Linked DNA regions of Bacillus pumilus. Each later gene encodes a partner of the first gene's protein in a complex. Links are inferred from orthologs where the notes say so. Each region holds a gene or a part of one and is shown on either strand. Other genes may lie near its edges.

Region 1 (5,920 bases):
GGGAAAAGGACTTCTGCACGGTACTTTTACGTATACACCTGATTTTGAATTGATTGCTTATCGGTTAGATCCTCAAGGAGACTAATACATGAACCGTTTTCATAAAGAAGGAGAGGAAGCAGGCATGAATACGAACAAACAAGAAGATATTCAGCTTGTGATTATTACAGGAATGTCAGGTGCGGGGAAAACCGTTGCCATTCAAAGCTTTGAAGACTTAGGTTACTTCTGTGTAGATAACTTGCCGCCATCACTTTTACCGAAGTTCCTAGAGCTCATGAAGGAATCGAATTCTAAGATGAGCAAGGTCGCCCTTGTGATGGATTTACGCGGACGAGAATTCTTTGACAGCTTAATTGCAGCTTTAGATGAAATGAGTGATCTTGGCTGGATCACACCAAGAATATTATTTCTAGATTCAAACGATAAGGTGCTTGTCTCAAGATACAAAGAAACGAGACGTTCGCATCCCCTTGCGACAACAGGTTTGCCCCTCGAAGGAATCGCAATGGAACGCGACCTGTTAGAAGAGTTAAAAGGCCGGGCTCAAATGATTTTTGATACATCGGATTTAAAACCAAAACAGCTTCGAGAAAAAATTGTCGCGCACTTTGCCACGAACCAAGGGCAGGTGTTTACAGTGAATGTGATGTCCTTCGGTTTTAAATACGGTCTGCCGATTGATGCTGATCTTGTATTTGATGTGAGATTTCTGCCGAATCCTTACTATATTGAGAGCATGCGTCCACAGACTGGAAACGATGAAGAAGTGCGCTCCTATGTAATGAAATGGAGCGAGACACAAAAATTCACAGAGAAATTAATTGACCTTCTCAGCTTTATGCTTCCGTCCTATAAACGAGAAGGAAAAAGCCAGCTTGTGATCGCTATTGGCTGTACAGGCGGACAGCACCGATCAGTGACGCTAGCTAACTACTTATCGGAGTATTTTAAAAATGACTACTACACTCATGTCACTCACCGGGACATTGAAAAGAGAAGCAGAAAATAGATGACGACACTTCCAAAGGTGGTCATTCTTGGTGGGGGCACTGGCTTATCTGTTTTGCTCAGAGGGCTAAAAACAAAGCCAGTGGACATTACCGCTATTGTAACGGTTGCTGATGACGGAGGCAGCTCAGGCAGACTGCGGCATGATTTGAATATTCCGCCTCCAGGCGATATTCGAAATGTCCTTGCAGCTCTCTCTGATGTTGAACCGCTTGTAGAAGACTTATTTCAGCACCGTTTTAACAAAGGGAATGACTTAACAGGCCACTCTCTTGGCAACCTCATTCTTGCGGCCATGACAAATATAACCGGTGATTTTTTTCATGCCGTCACAGAAATGAGCAAGGTCTTAAATGTGAGAGGAAAAGTCTTGCCAGCAGCGAATTCAAGTGTTGTTCTTCATGCTGAATTAGAAAACGGGCAAGTGGTGACAGGAGAATCAAAAATCCCAACCTACGGTGAGCGAATTAAACGAGTGTTCCTCACACCCGATACGATTGAACCGCTCCCAGAATCGATTCAAGTCATTCGTGAAGCTGATTTGATCGTCATTGGGCCAGGCAGCTTGTATACGAGTATCCTGCCAAACTTGCTTGTACCGCATATTGGCGAAGAAGTGATTCGCTCGAAGGCGAAAAAAGTGTATATTTGCAATGTCATGACGCAGCCAGGGGAAACGCTTTCCTACAGTGCAGCTGATCATGTGCAGGCATTAAATGATCATATGGTTCGTCCATTTATCGATACCATTTTTGTGAACAATAAAGAAATTCCAGAAGAGATCAAAGCAAAATATGCAGAAGAACAGGCACAGCCTGTACAGTTCGACACAGATGTACTCAAGGCAATGGGACTGGAAGTCATCCCTGGGGAAATCATTACATATGACCAGCATGTGATTCGTCACGACACGCTGAAAGTAGCCTCGCTGCTTGTCGACCTGCTGCATAAGAAAAAATAGGAATGGGGGTGGCAAGGATGTCATTTGCATCCGAAACAAAAAAAGAGCTGACTAATCTGGACGTGAAGGACTGCTGCACAAAAGCAGAGCTTTCTGCCCTCATCCGTATGAACGGTTCATTATCTTTCTCTAATCGAAAATTAATTCTAGATATACAGACAGAGAACGCAGCCATCGCAAGACGGATTTATACGCTGCTGAAAAAGAAATATGATGTCACAGTCGAGCTGCTCGTTCGTAAGAAAATGAGATTAAAAAAGAATAATGTGTATATTGTCAGACTGGTAGAACGAGCGAAAACCATTTTAGAGGATTTGAAAATATTAGGTGAGCAATTTGTATTTGAGCGCAATATTTCAGAAGAGCTTGTAAAGAAAAGATGCTGCAAGCGCTCCTATATGAGAGGTGCTTTTTTAGCAGGCGGTTCTGTGAATAATCCAGAAACGTCTTCCTATCACCTTGAGATTTTTTCACTATATAAAGAACACAATGATGCCCTTTGTGAGCTGATGAATCAATTTCAACTCAACAGTAAAACACTTGAGCGTAAAAAAGGATACATCACGTATATGAAAGAAGCCGAAAAAATTACCGAATTCTTAAGCGTTGTAGGTGCGCATAATTCACTTCTTCGCTTCGAAGACGTTCGGATCGTCCGTGATATGCGAAATTCCGTGAACCGGCTCGTCAATTGTGAAACAGCAAACTTGAATAAAACGATTGGTGCATCACTGCGCCAGGTCGAGAACATTCAATTCATTGATGAAAAAATTGGACTTGATGCCCTGCCGGATAAGCTGCGTGAAATTGCAAAACTGCGAGTCGACTATCAAGAGGTTACGCTAAAGGAACTGGGAGAAATGGTGGAAAGCGGCAAGATCAGCAAATCAGGCATTAACCACCGCTTAAGAAAGCTAGATCAAATTGCAGAACAATTACGAAACGGACAAGCTGTTACACTCAAATAGGAGAATGAAAAAGGGAGGCAGATCATATGGTGGAAAAAACGGTCACCATCCAGTTAAAAACAGGCTTGCAGGCACGTCCCGCTGCTTTGTTTGTACAAGAAGCCAATCGCTTTGGGGCTGAAATTTTTCTAGAGAAGGACGGAAAAAAAGTCAATGCGAAGAGCATTATGGGTCTCATGAGCCTTGCGATCAGCTCTGGGGTCACTGTCACACTGATAGCAGATGGTGCGGATGAACAAGAAGCCATTGATGCGTTAACGGATTTTATCAATCAAGAAAACTGAGTCTCTTCACAGACTCAGTTTTTTTAGAAGGGAATGAATATGATGCAATCAGCATTTTTACAGAAGATCGGATACGAAGGCCAGTCCATCACCTTTGATGATCTGCCTGTATTATTAAAAAAGATGGCCTACACCTTTCCATTTGAAAATAGATCTGTGCTGAACAAACAATCCTATGCCTTGAATCAAGAGGGGTTGAAGCAGCATCTTCTTGAAGGAGAAAGAGGAGGTCTTTGCTACGATCTCAATCCTCTCTTATATTATGTGTTAAAAGAGGCAGGGCTTGCTGTACAGCTCGTTCAAGGGACCGTGTATAACAAAGAAGCGTGCACATGGGCAATTGATGGCACGCACGTAGCCATGACGTTGAACCATCACAACGAACGCTTCCTTATTGATGCGGGATTTGGTGTGAATTTACCTCTTCAGCCTGTACCTTTTACAGAAGAATGGGTGGAAGGAGCGTCTATTCGGTTTCGAGTCAAAGAAGAGGAAACCGAAAAAGGAACGCATCTGCTCCAATTAGATAAGGGGGAAGGCGCTGAAACAGGCTATGCTTTCACATTGGAAGAGGTGAGCGAGCCTACTTTGGTCCAAATGAGACATGAGATTTATGAAAATGAAGCCTCTCCTTTTAACAAAAGACCGCTTGCGTCAAAGCTCACACCAACAGGACGTGTAGTCGTCACCGAGGATCATGTCACCACACATGAACATGAAGAAGTGTCGAAAAAACCGCTGCCTCTGCCTTTTGAGGAATACGTGAAAACTCTTTTGCCGTAAGCAGCATCAAAAAAACAGCCCTACGTCAAATGGGGCTGTTTTTTGATTGATTATCGAATACGTGTGAAAGTTGCATAATGGTCTGTTGTTTTGTAAATGAGCCAGTCACTTGAATACACGAGGCGGTCAGCATTTCGGAAGCCAGAGACGTAGTTGATATCTGCCTCACGCCATGTTCGGCCGCTTGCTGAAGGAAGACGTCCCTCCCGGTTAGAGAAAACATCTCCACCGATGCTTTTACCTGGGGCAACCTCTGCTAGATTTCCCTTTGATGCCACCCATCCAAGAGCACTTGCTTGTGATTTTGTGATGTAGTTATCAGGCAATCGTTTGTAGCGAATTAAATAATCTGCTACACCATCAAACGTATTAATGACGGCAAGGGTATGAACATCTGATGTAAGTTGAATAGTAGCTGTTTCATTTGTGGCGGTCTGTGTAAGAGGTGTTTCGGCATAGGCTTGCTGCGGAATAAAACCAGAAAACAGAATAGCAGCGATCAGAGCAAACATAGTAAAAACCGAACTGATTTTTTTCATCTTCATCCTCCTATTAAGGAAATCGGATGCTGTCCTCTTGATGCTTGTCTACCTCATATTATAGCACCCGAACATGAAGGAAATGTAAAGAAACAGGTTCTTTGCTAAAATGAGGCTTTTTTCCTGATAACCTTCTGATGAAATAAATAAAAAGACGCAGCTCCGAATCCTGCGTCTTTTCCGATTAAGATGAAGCAAGCTCCTTCACAATATCAACAGGGGCTTTGCCATCAATTCCATGAATCACATTATGAATGGCTCGTTTCAGCATAAGATCCCGTGTTGTTTCAGTAGCAGAACCGATGTGAGGAGCAAGTGTGACATTGTTCATTTCTTTGAAAGGATGTTTCTCCTGAAGCGGTTCCTGCTCAAACACATCAAGACCTGCGCCTTTGATCCATCCCTCCTGAAGCGCTTGAATGAGGCTTTTTTCATCCACTGTTTTCCCGCGTGAGATGTTTACAAATAAAGCCGTTTGCTTCATTAACTTCAATTCCCGTTCTCCAATCATATGATACGTTTCATTGGTCAGCGGTGTAATCAACACAATGATATCGGCTTGCTTTAGCAGGTCATCAAGTGTGCAATATAAAGCGCCATATGCTGATTCAGCCTTTTCATTCCGGCTGCGGTTATGATACAGGACATTCATATCAAAACCATGTGCGGCTCGTTTGGCTACTTGCTCTCCGATTCGTCCCATGCCAATAATGCCAAGCGTTTGATGATGGACATCGATGCCAAAGATATCTTCTTCCTGTACAAATTTCGTCCATTTCCCCTCGCGGATAAAACGATCAAGCTCGGCAATTCTTCGCGCAGAGGAAAGAATGAGTGAAAATGCAAGGTCAGCAACAGTATGATCGAGTGTATAAGGCGTGTGCGTTCCGATTACGCCTCTTTGCCTCATCGCTTCTATATCGAAGTTGTCATAGCCAACAGAGTTATTGCTCACTACTTTGAGTTTTGGTGCGTGATCTAATAGCTCTTGATCGATTTTCGTTCCAGACGTTAAAAGACCATCAGCATGCTGCAGTTTTTGAAACAAAATACCTTTTGGAATGGGGTCTTTGGATTGCCACACCTCGTATGTACAATGTTCCTTTAGTATTTCCTCAAAAGAGGCAGGTAATGGTTTGGCGACAAAAATGTGTGGTGTCACAGTCTACTCGCTCCTTTCACATGATTATCTTGCTCCTTTTATTATAAAGCAACCATTTCGGCTGAACACGTTTGAAGGTTATCTGCTCAATATTTAATATACTAAAATAACGGAAAAGAGAGACATTTTCTTAGTGAAAAAGTATATTCATATGCCATCTGATTCATTTTTTACAAAGATAAGAGTCAGCTAATGGGTGATGTGACATATGA
Region 2 (5,671 bases), 350 kb from region 1 along the record:
ATTGGGGTATTCCAGTGACAGAGCGTAAAATTTCGATTGATGAGTTAATTGAAGCACATCAATCAGGTGAGCTTGAAGAAATTTTTGGAACTGGAACGGCGGCCGTCATCTCTCCTGTCGGGGAATTAATTTATCACGATCAGCCATATGTGATTCAAGATGGTCAAACAGGTGAAGTATCGAAGAAATTGTATGAGGCCATTACCGGTATTCAAAAAGGAACACAGCCAGATATCTTCGGCTGGACAGTAGAAGTCGACTCGGTCGTTAAGCAGACATAAGCATGTAAAAGAACCTTTCAGTCATGAAGGGTTCTTTTTTTGTTTATTTACCCCTCCAATATACCTTATAATGGTAATCATACGTATAAGGAGTGATGGTATTTTTTTTACTTATCTACTAGCGTTCTTAGGTATTTGCATCGGATCGATGATCATAGCTACAGGTTTCGACGATTCACCGTTCCTCACCCGGTTTCTATTTAAGGTTCTCGGGATTTTTATCCTTGTTCTTTCCATTACTTTTGTAAAGGTTAGACGAAAGAGGCTACACAACAAAAAGGCGAAATAGACTTAGATGTCCAGTCAGCCGCCCATCAAATCGTGCACCAAAACAAGACCGATACCCCCACAATCGCCCCTGCATATATCCACTGTTTCCTTTTTATGCTCCGCTTTCTTTCGATCAGTAAAAAGATCTCTGGTAAAAAGACGATGATGATTTCTAGGATAAAGACAAGATAATAAACAAGCGGCATGGGCTGGAAATCAAAGTCTCTTTCATCTCCACCAATCGTTGCGAAATACATCAACAGGTTGGTCACTGGAATGGTAAAACAAACGAGCAGGCGGAGAACATAAATCCACACATACTGTCTATGACGAATAAGACCAATAAATGAAGCAATGATGCCATACAAAAACAAGACCACTGTGCCGTAACTCATCAGTGGTTGAACGATAAAGCCGTAAAGCATTAAACCAATTGCAACCATATTCAAACCGTCCTTTCTTTGAAGCCATACATGCTGTTTTTTTCTATCATACACTTCTTTCTCGAATTTCCATATGGGGCAATGATAAAAAACGACCCCATAAAGGGGCCATTTTGTTTTACGCTTTGACTGATTTGAAGAATTGCGGTAAATATTCACGATGCGCTTCGAGCATTTCATCTAAAATTTGCTTTGCAATTTCATCAGATGGGACAAGCGGATTAATCGTCATCGCCACAAGAGCCGTCTCGTAATCTCCTGTTACAGCCGCTTCTGCTGCCACACGCTCGAATGATTTGATTTGTTGAACGAGCCCTCTCACAGCTACAGGCAGATCGCCCGTCGCAATTGGTTTTGGTCCGTCCTTCGTAATGATACAGTTCACTTCAACCGCTGATTCAGCCGGAATGCTGGCAATCGCCCCTCTGTTCACTGTATTGACAGGTTGGATGTCATGCTTATCATTATAGATGGAGCTGATTAAGTTACATGCCGCATCACTGTAATACGCCCCGCCTCTTTTTTCGAGCTGCGGTGGTTTAATCGATAAATCAGGATTTTTATAGAGCTCAAATAATTCTTGCTCGACCTGCTGTACAACCTCTGCTCTTGTTCCTTTTTCTTGGGCCGCTTTTTGCTCTTCTTCCAGCATATCTTTCGTTTTATAGTAATAGCGATGATACGGACATGGGATCACCCCTAAGCCTTTCACAAAAGAAGGTTCCCAGTTTTTCGCTTCAATGTTCTTCATAGACCACTGACTATTCGGATTTCCCAATTCATCGAGCACTTGATCCATGATGCTGACCCCGTCTAAATACACGTCTAACCCATAGACCATGTGATTGAGGCCCGCAAACTGTACCTCGATTCGCTCAACATCCACATCAAGCGCCTTGGCAATCCCCATTTTGATCCCAATTGGTACATTGCATAGACCGACTACTTTTTTTAGATTTGTGTAGCGCAGCACAGCTTCTGTGACCATGCCTGCCGGATTTGTAAAGTTCACAAGCCATGCATCTGGACAAAGTTCTTCCATATCCTTCACGATGTCTAGAATGACCGGGATGGTCCGAAGACCTTTAAATAAACCGCCTGGTCCGTTCGTTTCCTGACCGATGACGCCGTATTTAAGCGGGATTCTCTCATCTTTTGCCCGTGCTTCCAGCAGTCCTACACGAAATTGTGTCGTCACGAAATCTGCGTCCTTCAGGGCTTCCCGGCGGTCAAGCGTCAGGTGTACCTCAATCGGCAGACCGGCTTTTTCAACCATGCGTTTCGCGAGAGCGCCCACGATGTTTAACTTTTCCTGACCCGCTTCAATATCCACTAGCCATAATTCCTTTACAGGCAATTCATGATATCGTTTGATAAACCCTTCGACAAGCTCAGGCGTATAGCTCGATCCTCCGCCTATTGTGACAATTTTGATTCCATCTTTCATGAATTGACACCTCCGAGTTGCTTCATTTTTTCATGGAGCTCGATGATTTCCGCCGCGAGTTCCTTGACGGTCATTGCGTTCATGAGATGATCCTGTGCATGGATCATTAAGAGACTGATGTCGGTCTTTTCTCCTCTAATTTCTCCTTGGATCAGCTCTGTCTGTGCGTGATGCGCCTCATTTAACGCGTCTTGTGCTTCCTGCAATTTTTGCTTCGCCTCATCAAAGTTTCCTTGCTTTGCACTTGTAATGGCCTCCATCGCAGAGCTTCTGCCATTCCCGCCATGTAAGATGAGTTGAAACACAATTTGTTCCATTTCCATCGGCCGCATCCCCCTTGTTTCCTCTATTACATGCTGACGACATTTTCATCAGTTGATGCTTTTGTTTCTAGCTCACTTTCTTCTTTTAATTTCTGCTTATCCCACATTCTAAAGAATGGGTAGTATAAAGCGAATGACAACGCCAGGTTAATCAGCTGCATGACAGCACCAGAGATTTTGCCTCCTGTGGCGAGATAGCCTGAAATGATGGGCGGCATCGTCCATGGAACAGCAATCCCCGCTGGTTTTGCTACAAGTCCTGTGCTCATTCCGATATATGTGGTGATGATCATCATGATTGGCGTAAGAATAAACGGAATGAGAAGCATTGGGTTCATGACAATCGGCATTCCAAAAATGATCGGTTCGTTGATGTTAAAGATGGCTGGCCCAATGGCAAGTCGGCCAAGCTGTTTCATTTGTTTACTTCTGGCACGTAAGATCATCGTCAGCACTAAAGCAAGCGTTGCACCGCTTCCGCCGACATTGATGAAGATTTCAAAGAACTGCGCTGTGAAGATATTTGGCAGCACTTCTCCTGCTTGGAATGCGAGACGGTTCTCATCCATCGCACCGAGCCAAATTGGGCCCATGACGCCGCCGACAATGGTTGCTCCGTGAATACCACATGCCCAGAGGAGCATTTGCACACCAATGGCGACAATACTTCCGCCTAAGCTTCCACCAAGAATGGAAAGCGGTGTGCCAATTAAGACCGTGATGATATTATGAATACTCTCAAATGGTGTCATCTCAATCACAAGTCTAACGACCCAGATCAGCGTGATGACCACAAAACCTGGAATAAGTGCGATAAACGATTTACTCACTGCTGGCGGTACACCATCAGGCATCCTAATGACGATATTCCGCTGGACAATGAATCGGTAAATTTCAGTTGAAAGCATGGCAATAATCATGGCAACGAATAACCCTTTACTGCCCATCAATGTGACTGGAATTCCCCCACCTACTAGGATGGCTTCTGTTGAACCTTCAGGTGTGAAAGGAACTTGATATGGTGTCGCCAAAAGGAAAGCTGCAACAGCGATCGCACCAGATGATAGGGCATCCACTGCATACTTTTCAGCAAGCCTGTAGGCAATCCCGAAGGTGGCAACAAGTGCCATAATGTCAAAGGTTGCATTAACAGGATAGGATAGTTTCGTGGCCCATTCAGCTCCGAAGATACTTGCCATAAAATCGCTGTATCCTGGGATCGGAAGGTTGGCTAAAATGAGAAACAGTGAACCGACAATAATGAGAGGCATGGTTAAAACAATTCCGTCACGCAATGCTTGTAAATGTCTTTGAGCGGCAATCTTCCCTGCAAACGGCATGACCTTCTCTTCTAGAAATCGGTTGAATCCATTCATCCCTTCCGCCTCCTTTATCCGTTCACTAACTGTTCAGCAGATTTTAAAACCTCAGCCCCATTACATACGCCATAATGCACGGTATTAATGACGTCGACTGGAATTCCTTTTTCTTCTCCGAGCTTTTTCATTTGTGGTAATAAATATCGAACCTGTGGTCCTAATAAAAGCACATCGGCTTGATCAATATGACTTTTTGCTGAATCTCCAGATACTGCCCAAATACGATAGTCTTTTCCTTGTTCTTGTGCGCTTTTCTCCATTTTTGTGACTAGTAAGCTTGTTGACATACCTGCTGCACAAACCAATAAGATGTTCATGTGTAAACGCCCCCTTTTGAAAGTGTGAAGCTTTTCTTTACACATTCATCATATTATGAAACCGCTTTCATAAACACCTATACTTTTTCCTTTAGGAAGCGGAAAAAGTTAAGATCACACTGTTAGTTCTTGTACGAAGGGACCTTTTTATACATGGTATCCAGCATGTCTTCAAATGTATCACAGGCGATGAGATGCTGAATGAATTTCACATTATGCACAAGCTCGCCCAGCAGACGGTACATCCCTTTTAAATCTTTGGCATTCTCTTTTTCGACACAAAGCAAGCAGACAAATTGAACTTTTTTCTCTCCCCATATGATCGGTTTTTCTAATGTACATATCGCCCAAAACGTCTCTTCTGTCAGCGGCGTCATAGGGTGCGGAATGGCTGTATAATGCCCGAAGGATGTAGGAGCAGCCTCTTCTCTTTCCATCACAGAAGGTGTAAGCTCTGCTGGTGCTAAACCCATATCGATGATTTTTTCCGTGAGAAAGGTGATGACCTCTTCCTTTGTTTGAAAGGCGCATTTTGTAAAGACCAATTCCTTTTTCATATATTGAGAGGCCAATGTCACCCTTGTTTCACTCGTCAGGGCTTCTTCAATTTTTAAAAAGTCGCCGCCTCCTAAAATGGTGTTTACTTGTATGACTGGAATCGGTAAATCCATCTGAATCGGGACCGTTGTAATAATCAAATCCAGGGCATGTAAAGACACATGCGGAAACGAATAAAGCTCTGCTGTTCCTAAAATGGTCAGTTTTGACCCAAATTGTGACCGCAAACGATCCTGAAGCAGCCTTGCACTCCCTGCACCAGATGCACAGACAATGAGACATCGCTTCGGCGGAATCTCCATTTTCCTCCGCTCTAAAGCCGCACCAAAATGAAGCGCCATATATCCGATTTCATTCTCATGAATACTCAGCCCCTCCTCTTCTTCTAGGACCCTGCTGGCGATAATACCTGCTTCAAAAGCAAGTGGATACCCCGCCTTTATTTCATCAAGCATCGGATTTCTTAAGTTCATTCCATATTTACACCGGGTCATGGCTGGCTTTAAGTGCAGACTCAGTCCAATCATTAATTCCGCATCGCCGGCTAAATCAAGCTGCAGTTTTTGATCAATGGCTTGGAGCATAAGCTGAACAAGACGGCTCGTGTCATCATCCACAATTTGTTTTTGACCACTCGATGAAAAGGACTGTAC
Region 3 (5,841 bases), 1.1 Mb from region 1 along the record:
AGCACATCATCACTCAGTATATATTGCGTGAAACGAAATCGAAAAATAAAGACAACCTGACGAGGACAAATGCTTACAAACGCTTTTATGACCGCCATCCAGAGATGAAATGGTCGCTGCTTGCTTCCTTTGTCTCGAGAAATGCTGGATGGTCTATGACGGATCTAAAGGGCGAGCTCTTTCATCCAGGTTTAACAGATCAGCAGGGGCACCTTTTTTTCACAGCATATGAAAGAGCGAATTGGCTGATCTTTTCGGATGCTTACCCTCAGCTTCTTTTGTATGAATGGTCTAAGCGGTGCAGCAAACCCTTGTTCCATCTGCTTCCATATTTTTCTGTTTCTCGTTTTATGAGCACTGAGTGGGAACGTTTTTGGCTAAAGCGTGACACAGAGCGCCTGCTTTATGCACTCATCATAAATGAACAATATACTATACAATCTCCTATTATACAAAATCCTCTTCTGAAAAAGAATGTTTTTCACTCGATTCAATATCTGTTCAGCGAGTGGGGACATTTTCAAACCGTTGTTTTTCCCACGGTGGACGGGCATTTGTACGGGTTAACCATACGGAAGTTTTCCCGCGTAAAGGAGCGTATTACATTAGGAAAAAAACTAGCGAAACTATTATTTCGAGCCGATTTATTTTCGGATTTTTATCATTTTTTGCATACTGTTCCGCATACCGGATCACGGTTTGATTTTGAGCCGTTTTTAGGGATCGCTAGGAGGTCAACACCTTTTCTTCGAACAGTTTATCCGGTGATGACACATTCATTAGACGATCAAAGGGACGATTGGTTTCAAAAGAAATTGAGCCCATCCTTATTTGATGCAGAGACGTTACCAAAACAAATTGAGCTGACCGACTGGTATTTTCATAAAAAAAGACAGCTTCGTTTTCTTTTCTCATTAGAGCACTATTTTTTGCATAAATAAAAAGCAGGGGGTACCTGCTTTTTTTACGTGGATGGTCGATTAGGACCGCCAAGCTTTTTATCAAGCTGATCTGTACTGTTTTCTTTCCCTTTTGGCTTTTGCTCTTTTGGTGCTGGCTGCTTTTTCATGAAATCTACCTCCTTTGTCCTTAGAATTTACACAATCGGACGCAATCATACAAAGAAGGACAAGCATATGTCGAAAAGGAAGAAATAGCGCTCATCTACACTTAGATTGGCGATTTGCTTCTAGTTTTGTCATGTGTGAAGGAGGGTGAGAAAGAAAAGAGAATGTAACGAGAGACGATAAAGGAGGAATCTGATGATGAGCGAATTTGTATCAAAAGAATCCATTATGCAGTTATTAGAGGAAATTGAGCGGAAAATTGATGCGGTGGAAGAAGAACTGTCTCTTGCTGTGAACCAAACAAAACGTGCAACCATAGAGGAGCAAGAACAAATGATAGACCGGCTTGAATCAGAAGTAAAGGACTGTGAAGTGAAGATTCACGCGGCTGAGTATAAACTGGCGGCAAGACCGGCATATCACGCCGGATAGCTTTTCTATTTGAGCAATAAGTAAACGTTTGATAGGATGGTTCATAGAGGTGAACATTTTGGATAATCAAACATTACTTGAACATACACAAGATCTGAGAATATGGACCGAAGAGGCGTATGAGCAGTACCAAAAGGGAAAGGCTGAAGAGGAATACCCCGTATATGATTTTCACACGGACATTCAGCCGGCCGTTGAGACATTTGATCAGAAAATGGAAGAGTGGCTCACTGCTGCGATCTCGTTTATTCATCTGGTCAAACCTAGATATTTACACCAAGAACAGCTTGAAGCCGTCAAAGAAAATGGAAAAGAGGTTGTCCTGCAATCTTATTTTGGCAAACAGCATGCACCCCGTGTGAAAAATTTAGTTGAGTCAGTGATTTACACACTGAACCTTTTAATAGAAGAAATCAACAAGCGCAGCTGAAGACATATGCTGCGTTTTTCTTATGGCTGCTTTAGGCACATCTTCTGTTCTTGATCATAATATATGAGTGACATCACTATGTGTTGAGAGCGAGAGGAGCGAGATATATGATCCCTTATTCAAACCAGCAGCCTTATGAATTCAATCCATTCAATCGAGGGCCTTTTCCGTATCCAGATATGCAGCAGCAGCCTCCGCAGCCTCCAGAATATTTTATGCCGCCACATCAAGGTGGAATGAGCCAGGCACCATCTGCTGTCTATCAGCCGCCTTATGGATACCAAGAAAATGTGCCGCCTTTTCATCCGCCTGAAGCGATCAATCAACCCCAGATGCCGCCACCAGGCATGATGCCCATGCAGCAGCCTATGAACCCTTATCCTTTGCCAAGACCGCAAAAACAGCAATCATCTCAATTTAAAAGTGTACTGTCACAATTCAAAAAAACGAATGGACAATACGACTTTAACAAAATGTTTGATACAGCTGGGCAAATGATGAGTACGATGAATCAAGTAGGTTCATTAGCGAAAGGATTTACAAGCATTTTTAAAGCATAGTTAAAACCCAATAGATGGACCTATTGGGTAGTTTGCTTTGGTGCCGTCACACGAAGCGTTTGATCTTTCCACACGCTCTTCATGTTCGTTTCATCTATTTTTGCCGGCATTAAAATGTTCTTGGTAAAGCTCGAATACGAGGAAGTTGTATCTGTTTTGATTGTTTCCTGCACGGATAAGTGTAAATATTGGGCTTTTACTTCTAGCGCGATATCCCCTTCGACAAAATGGTCGGGAAATTGGATCTCGATATACACAAACTGCTCATCCTCTGTCACATCGGTCGTAATCGATGCAAGTGAATGTGATGTGGTCATGAGCGCCTCCGCACTATTTATTATCTCGTGAAACGGGGAGGATGCGAAAAATTGTTCAATCGCTTCATTGAGAATATCTTCATTTGCCAGCAATTCATGTTTCTTTTCGCCTTCATGTTTCATTTGAATCACCTCTCATCTACAGCCTATGCAGAAAGGGCTCAGGCGGTTATCAATTGATGAGAGGAAAAAATTATGATTAAATAGTGTTGAATGAAGCAAGGTGTATGAGCGCAGCGTTTCATACGCGGAATAGAACTAGAAGCAAAGCTTGAAGGGAGCAATTGACATTGCTGAAAAAATTATTCGGTTTCGGAAAAAACCAAGATGATGTAAAGGAAGAAATCATTTATTCTCCAGCTGATGGAGAGTTAATGGATATGACGGATGTACCAGACCCTGTTTTTTCTCAAAAGATGATGGGAGACGGCGTAGCAGTAAAACCAAAAAGTGGCACGATTGTGTCACCAGTAGAGGGTGAAATCATCCAGCTCTTCCATACAAAACATGCAATTGGCATTCGAACACTCTCAGGGCTTGAGCTTCTGATTCATATCGGGCTTGAAACAGTGGGATTAAATGGTGAAGGATTTGAAGCGCACATAAAAGAAGGGGATAAAGTGAAGATCGGTGACCCTCTCATTACGTGTGATTTAGAACTGATTGAAGAGAAAGCGGCAAGTACAGTGACTCCGATTGTCATTATGAATGGTGACTTGATCGAGCATCTTGATAAAGAACCAAAGGGACCTGTGGAAAAACAGACTTCTAAGCTTTTTACCGTTAAACTAAAATAATCAGGACACAAAAAAAAACTACCCAATCGTATGAGGGTAGTTTTTTTGATGACATTAATCTTCCATCGGAACCCAGCCTTGACTCGCTTCCATGACAGACCACAATCCTTCTGGAATCAAATACTTATCTTTTTGGCTGCGTTTAATGACAGTTTCAATCTCGCTTTCTCTGCCTTCTTTAATCTTCTTTGCCCAATCTGGGTCGACGATCAGCTCTCGTGCGACAGCGATAAGCGGAATTCCTTGATTATAAGCACTTAGTGCATCTTCGGCTGTAATGACGCTGCCCACACCGATGAGCGGAAGGGTATCGCCGCAGCGTTCTTTTAGCAGCTCCATACGTGTCTTATGAGTATCTGCACCACGTCTTGCTTTAGAGTCAATCTCCATTAAAGAGATATGCAAATAATCGAGGTTTTTTGTTTTGAGAACATCCACTAAGGTAAACGTCTCTGTCATTGTTAAACCAGGTGTTTCTGGTTCTTCTGGGGATAATCGATATCCAAAGATAAACGGTTTTGTTGCATGCTTTTCGATTGCCTCTTTGACTGCATCCACAATAGCGATAGGGAAGGCTAGACGCTTTTCTTCATTTCCTCCCCACTGATCTGTCCGCTGATTGCTATGCGGAGAGTAAAATTGCTGTAATAGATAACCATTTGCACCGTGGATTTCCACGCCATCAAACCCTGCTTGAACCGCTCGTCTTGCCGCTTCTTTAAAAGCGTCAATGATATGGACAATTTCCTCTTCTTTTAAAGCGCGTGCAATCTGCTTTCCATCTTTAAACACATCACTTGGCGCAACCACATCACCGTTTGGAACTAAGTGAGGGAGAGCCTGAGAGCCGCCGTGATGAATTTGAATGATGGCTTTTGTTCCCTTTGCCTGAATCGCAGAAGCAAGTTTTTTCAGGCCAGGTATATCTTCATCTCTTGCAATAGAAGGCTGTCCTTCAAATGCCTTACCATCTGGAGTCACGTTTGCACATGCTGTGATCACCATGCCCATATCACTTGATCTAGCTGTAATGAAATCAATTTCCTCTTTAGAAATGGTGCCATCCTCGTGAGAACCGAAGTGTGTCATTGGCGCAACGACTAACCGGCCATCAATAGACGCACCTCCTGGAAACGTAAATGGTTCAAATAAAGGCTTAAATTCGTTTTTCACTCTCATCATCTTCTTCCTTGATAAAATCATTTCACTATAGAAGTGTAATAGATACTGTTACAACACTTCAAAGTATTTGCTCATAGGCTGCGCATCAAAAAATTGCCGCCTAGTCATGCAAACAAATATTCGGTACACTATGTAAGAGAGGTGATGCGATATGAAAAAGAAAACAATGAACGAACTCATAGAAGAATTAAAGAAAGACGAACAGGTAGAACATTGGCATGAAATTGATGCGAAGCCTGCACAAACCTCTCCGGTTCCTGAAAGAGTGAACGACAGGCTGAAAAAGGCGCTTGAGAAACGAGGCGTGAGCGAACTCTACATTCATCAAAAGGAAGCCTTTGAACGTGTGATGGATGGAGATCATGTGGTAACTGTCACACCAACAGCTTCAGGTAAAACGCTTTGCTACAATTTGCCTATCCTTCAGTCGATCGCAGAAGATCAGACAAGCCGCTCCCTTTATTTATTCCCAACAAAAGCGCTCGCACAAGATCAAAAAAGTGAACTTAACGAGATCATCCACGAGATGGATGTTCCGATTCATAGTGAAACATATGACGGAGACACCTCTCCGGCCATTCGGCAGCGAGTCAGACAAGCAGGACATATTGTCATCACAAACCCGGATATGCTGCATTCAGCCATTTTGCCTCATCATACGAAATGGGTCAGCTTGTTTGAGAATTTGAAGTATATTGTCATTGATGAGCTTCATACATATCGAGGTGTATTTGGCAGTCATGTGGCCAATGTGATTCGCAGGTTAAAACGAATTTGTGCATTTTATGGAAGTGAACCGGTTTTTATTTGTACTTCCGCAACGATTGCGAATCCAAAAGAGCTAGCGCAGCAGCTAACGGGGAGCAAGGTGCATCTGATTGAACGAAACGGGGCACCTAGCGGTAAAAAGAATTTTGTGTTTTACAACCCGCCAGTTGTGAATAAACCATTAAATATTAGACAAAGTGCCGCCACTGTCGTCAATCAATTGGCAAAAACTTTTTTGAAAGAAAAAATCCAAACGATTGTTTTTGCTAGAAGCAGAGTAAGAGTTGA

What was found.
Region 2: the proteins of GKC25_RS15435 (region 1) and GKC25_RS17220 are in contact, whole or in part, in an NMR structure (PDB 2LRK), measured with the Escherichia coli proteins. The link is inferred for Bacillus pumilus from one-to-one orthologs.
Region 3: the proteins of GKC25_RS15435 (region 1) and GKC25_RS09605 are in contact, whole or in part, in an NMR structure (PDB 1GGR), measured with the Escherichia coli proteins. The link is inferred for Bacillus pumilus from one-to-one orthologs.

Annotation. Positions count from the first base shown.
Region 1 is NZ_CP046128.1:3,008,583-3,014,502, reverse strand. What follows is about bases 1,654-4,595. They hold GKC25_RS15435 (HPr family phosphocarrier protein), read left to right. Parts: upstream 1,654-2,966; coding sequence 2,967-3,224; downstream 3,225-4,595. Other genes in these bases: GKC25_RS15425 (ribonuclease), read right to left, coding at 4,058-4,546; GKC25_RS15430 (arylamine N-acetyltransferase family protein), read left to right, coding at 3,264-4,007; whiA (DNA-binding protein WhiA), read left to right, coding at 1,990-2,940; GKC25_RS15445 (gluconeogenesis factor YvcK family protein), read left to right, coding at 1,654-1,972. Also shown: GKC25_RS15455 (8-oxo-dGTP diphosphatase), read left to right, coding at 1-85; RNase adapter RapZ, read left to right, coding at 125-1,012; more of GKC25_RS15445, read left to right, coding at 1,013-1,653; GKC25_RS15420 (D-glycerate dehydrogenase), read right to left, coding at 4,731-5,708.
Region 2 is NZ_CP046128.1:3,363,458-3,369,128, forward strand. What follows is about bases 1,102-3,794. They hold GKC25_RS17220 (PTS lactose/cellobiose transporter subunit IIA), read right to left. Parts: upstream 2,765-3,794; coding sequence 2,438-2,764; downstream 1,102-2,437. Other genes in these bases: GKC25_RS17215 (6-phospho-beta-glucosidase), read right to left, coding at 1,113-2,441; celB (PTS cellobiose transporter subunit IIC), read right to left, coding at 2,791-3,794. In the rest of the region: GKC25_RS17205 (branched-chain amino acid aminotransferase), read left to right, coding at 1-281; GKC25_RS17210 (hypothetical protein), read right to left, coding at 596-994; more of celB, read right to left, coding at 3,795-4,140; GKC25_RS17230 (PTS sugar transporter subunit IIB), read right to left, coding at 4,155-4,460; GKC25_RS17235 (BglG family transcription antiterminator), read right to left, coding at 4,583-5,671. UniProt on the Escherichia coli protein: The phosphoenolpyruvate-dependent sugar phosphotransferase system (sugar PTS), a major carbohydrate active transport system, catalyzes the phosphorylation of incoming sugar substrates concomitantly with their translocation across the cell membrane.
Region 3 is NZ_CP046128.1:1,932,628-1,938,468, reverse strand. Bases 1,987-4,849 are described here. They hold GKC25_RS09605 (PTS sugar transporter subunit IIA), read left to right. Parts: upstream 1,987-3,096; coding sequence 3,097-3,603; downstream 3,604-4,849. Other genes in these bases: GKC25_RS09600 (NADH-dependent flavin oxidoreductase), read right to left, coding at 3,658-4,776; GKC25_RS09610 (Hsp20/alpha crystallin family protein), read right to left, coding at 2,510-2,929; GKC25_RS09615 (YppG family protein), read left to right, coding at 2,037-2,489. Outside these bases: GKC25_RS09635 (DUF2515 domain-containing protein), read left to right, coding at 1-941; acid-soluble spore protein SspM, read right to left, coding at 965-1,069; GKC25_RS09625 (DUF5446 family protein), read left to right, coding at 1,266-1,499; GKC25_RS09620 (YppE family protein), read left to right, coding at 1,558-1,929; GKC25_RS09595 (DEAD/DEAH box helicase), read left to right, coding at 4,937-5,841. UniProt on the Escherichia coli protein: The phosphoenolpyruvate-dependent sugar phosphotransferase system (sugar PTS), a major carbohydrate active transport system, catalyzes the phosphorylation of incoming sugar substrates concomitantly with their translocation across the cell membrane.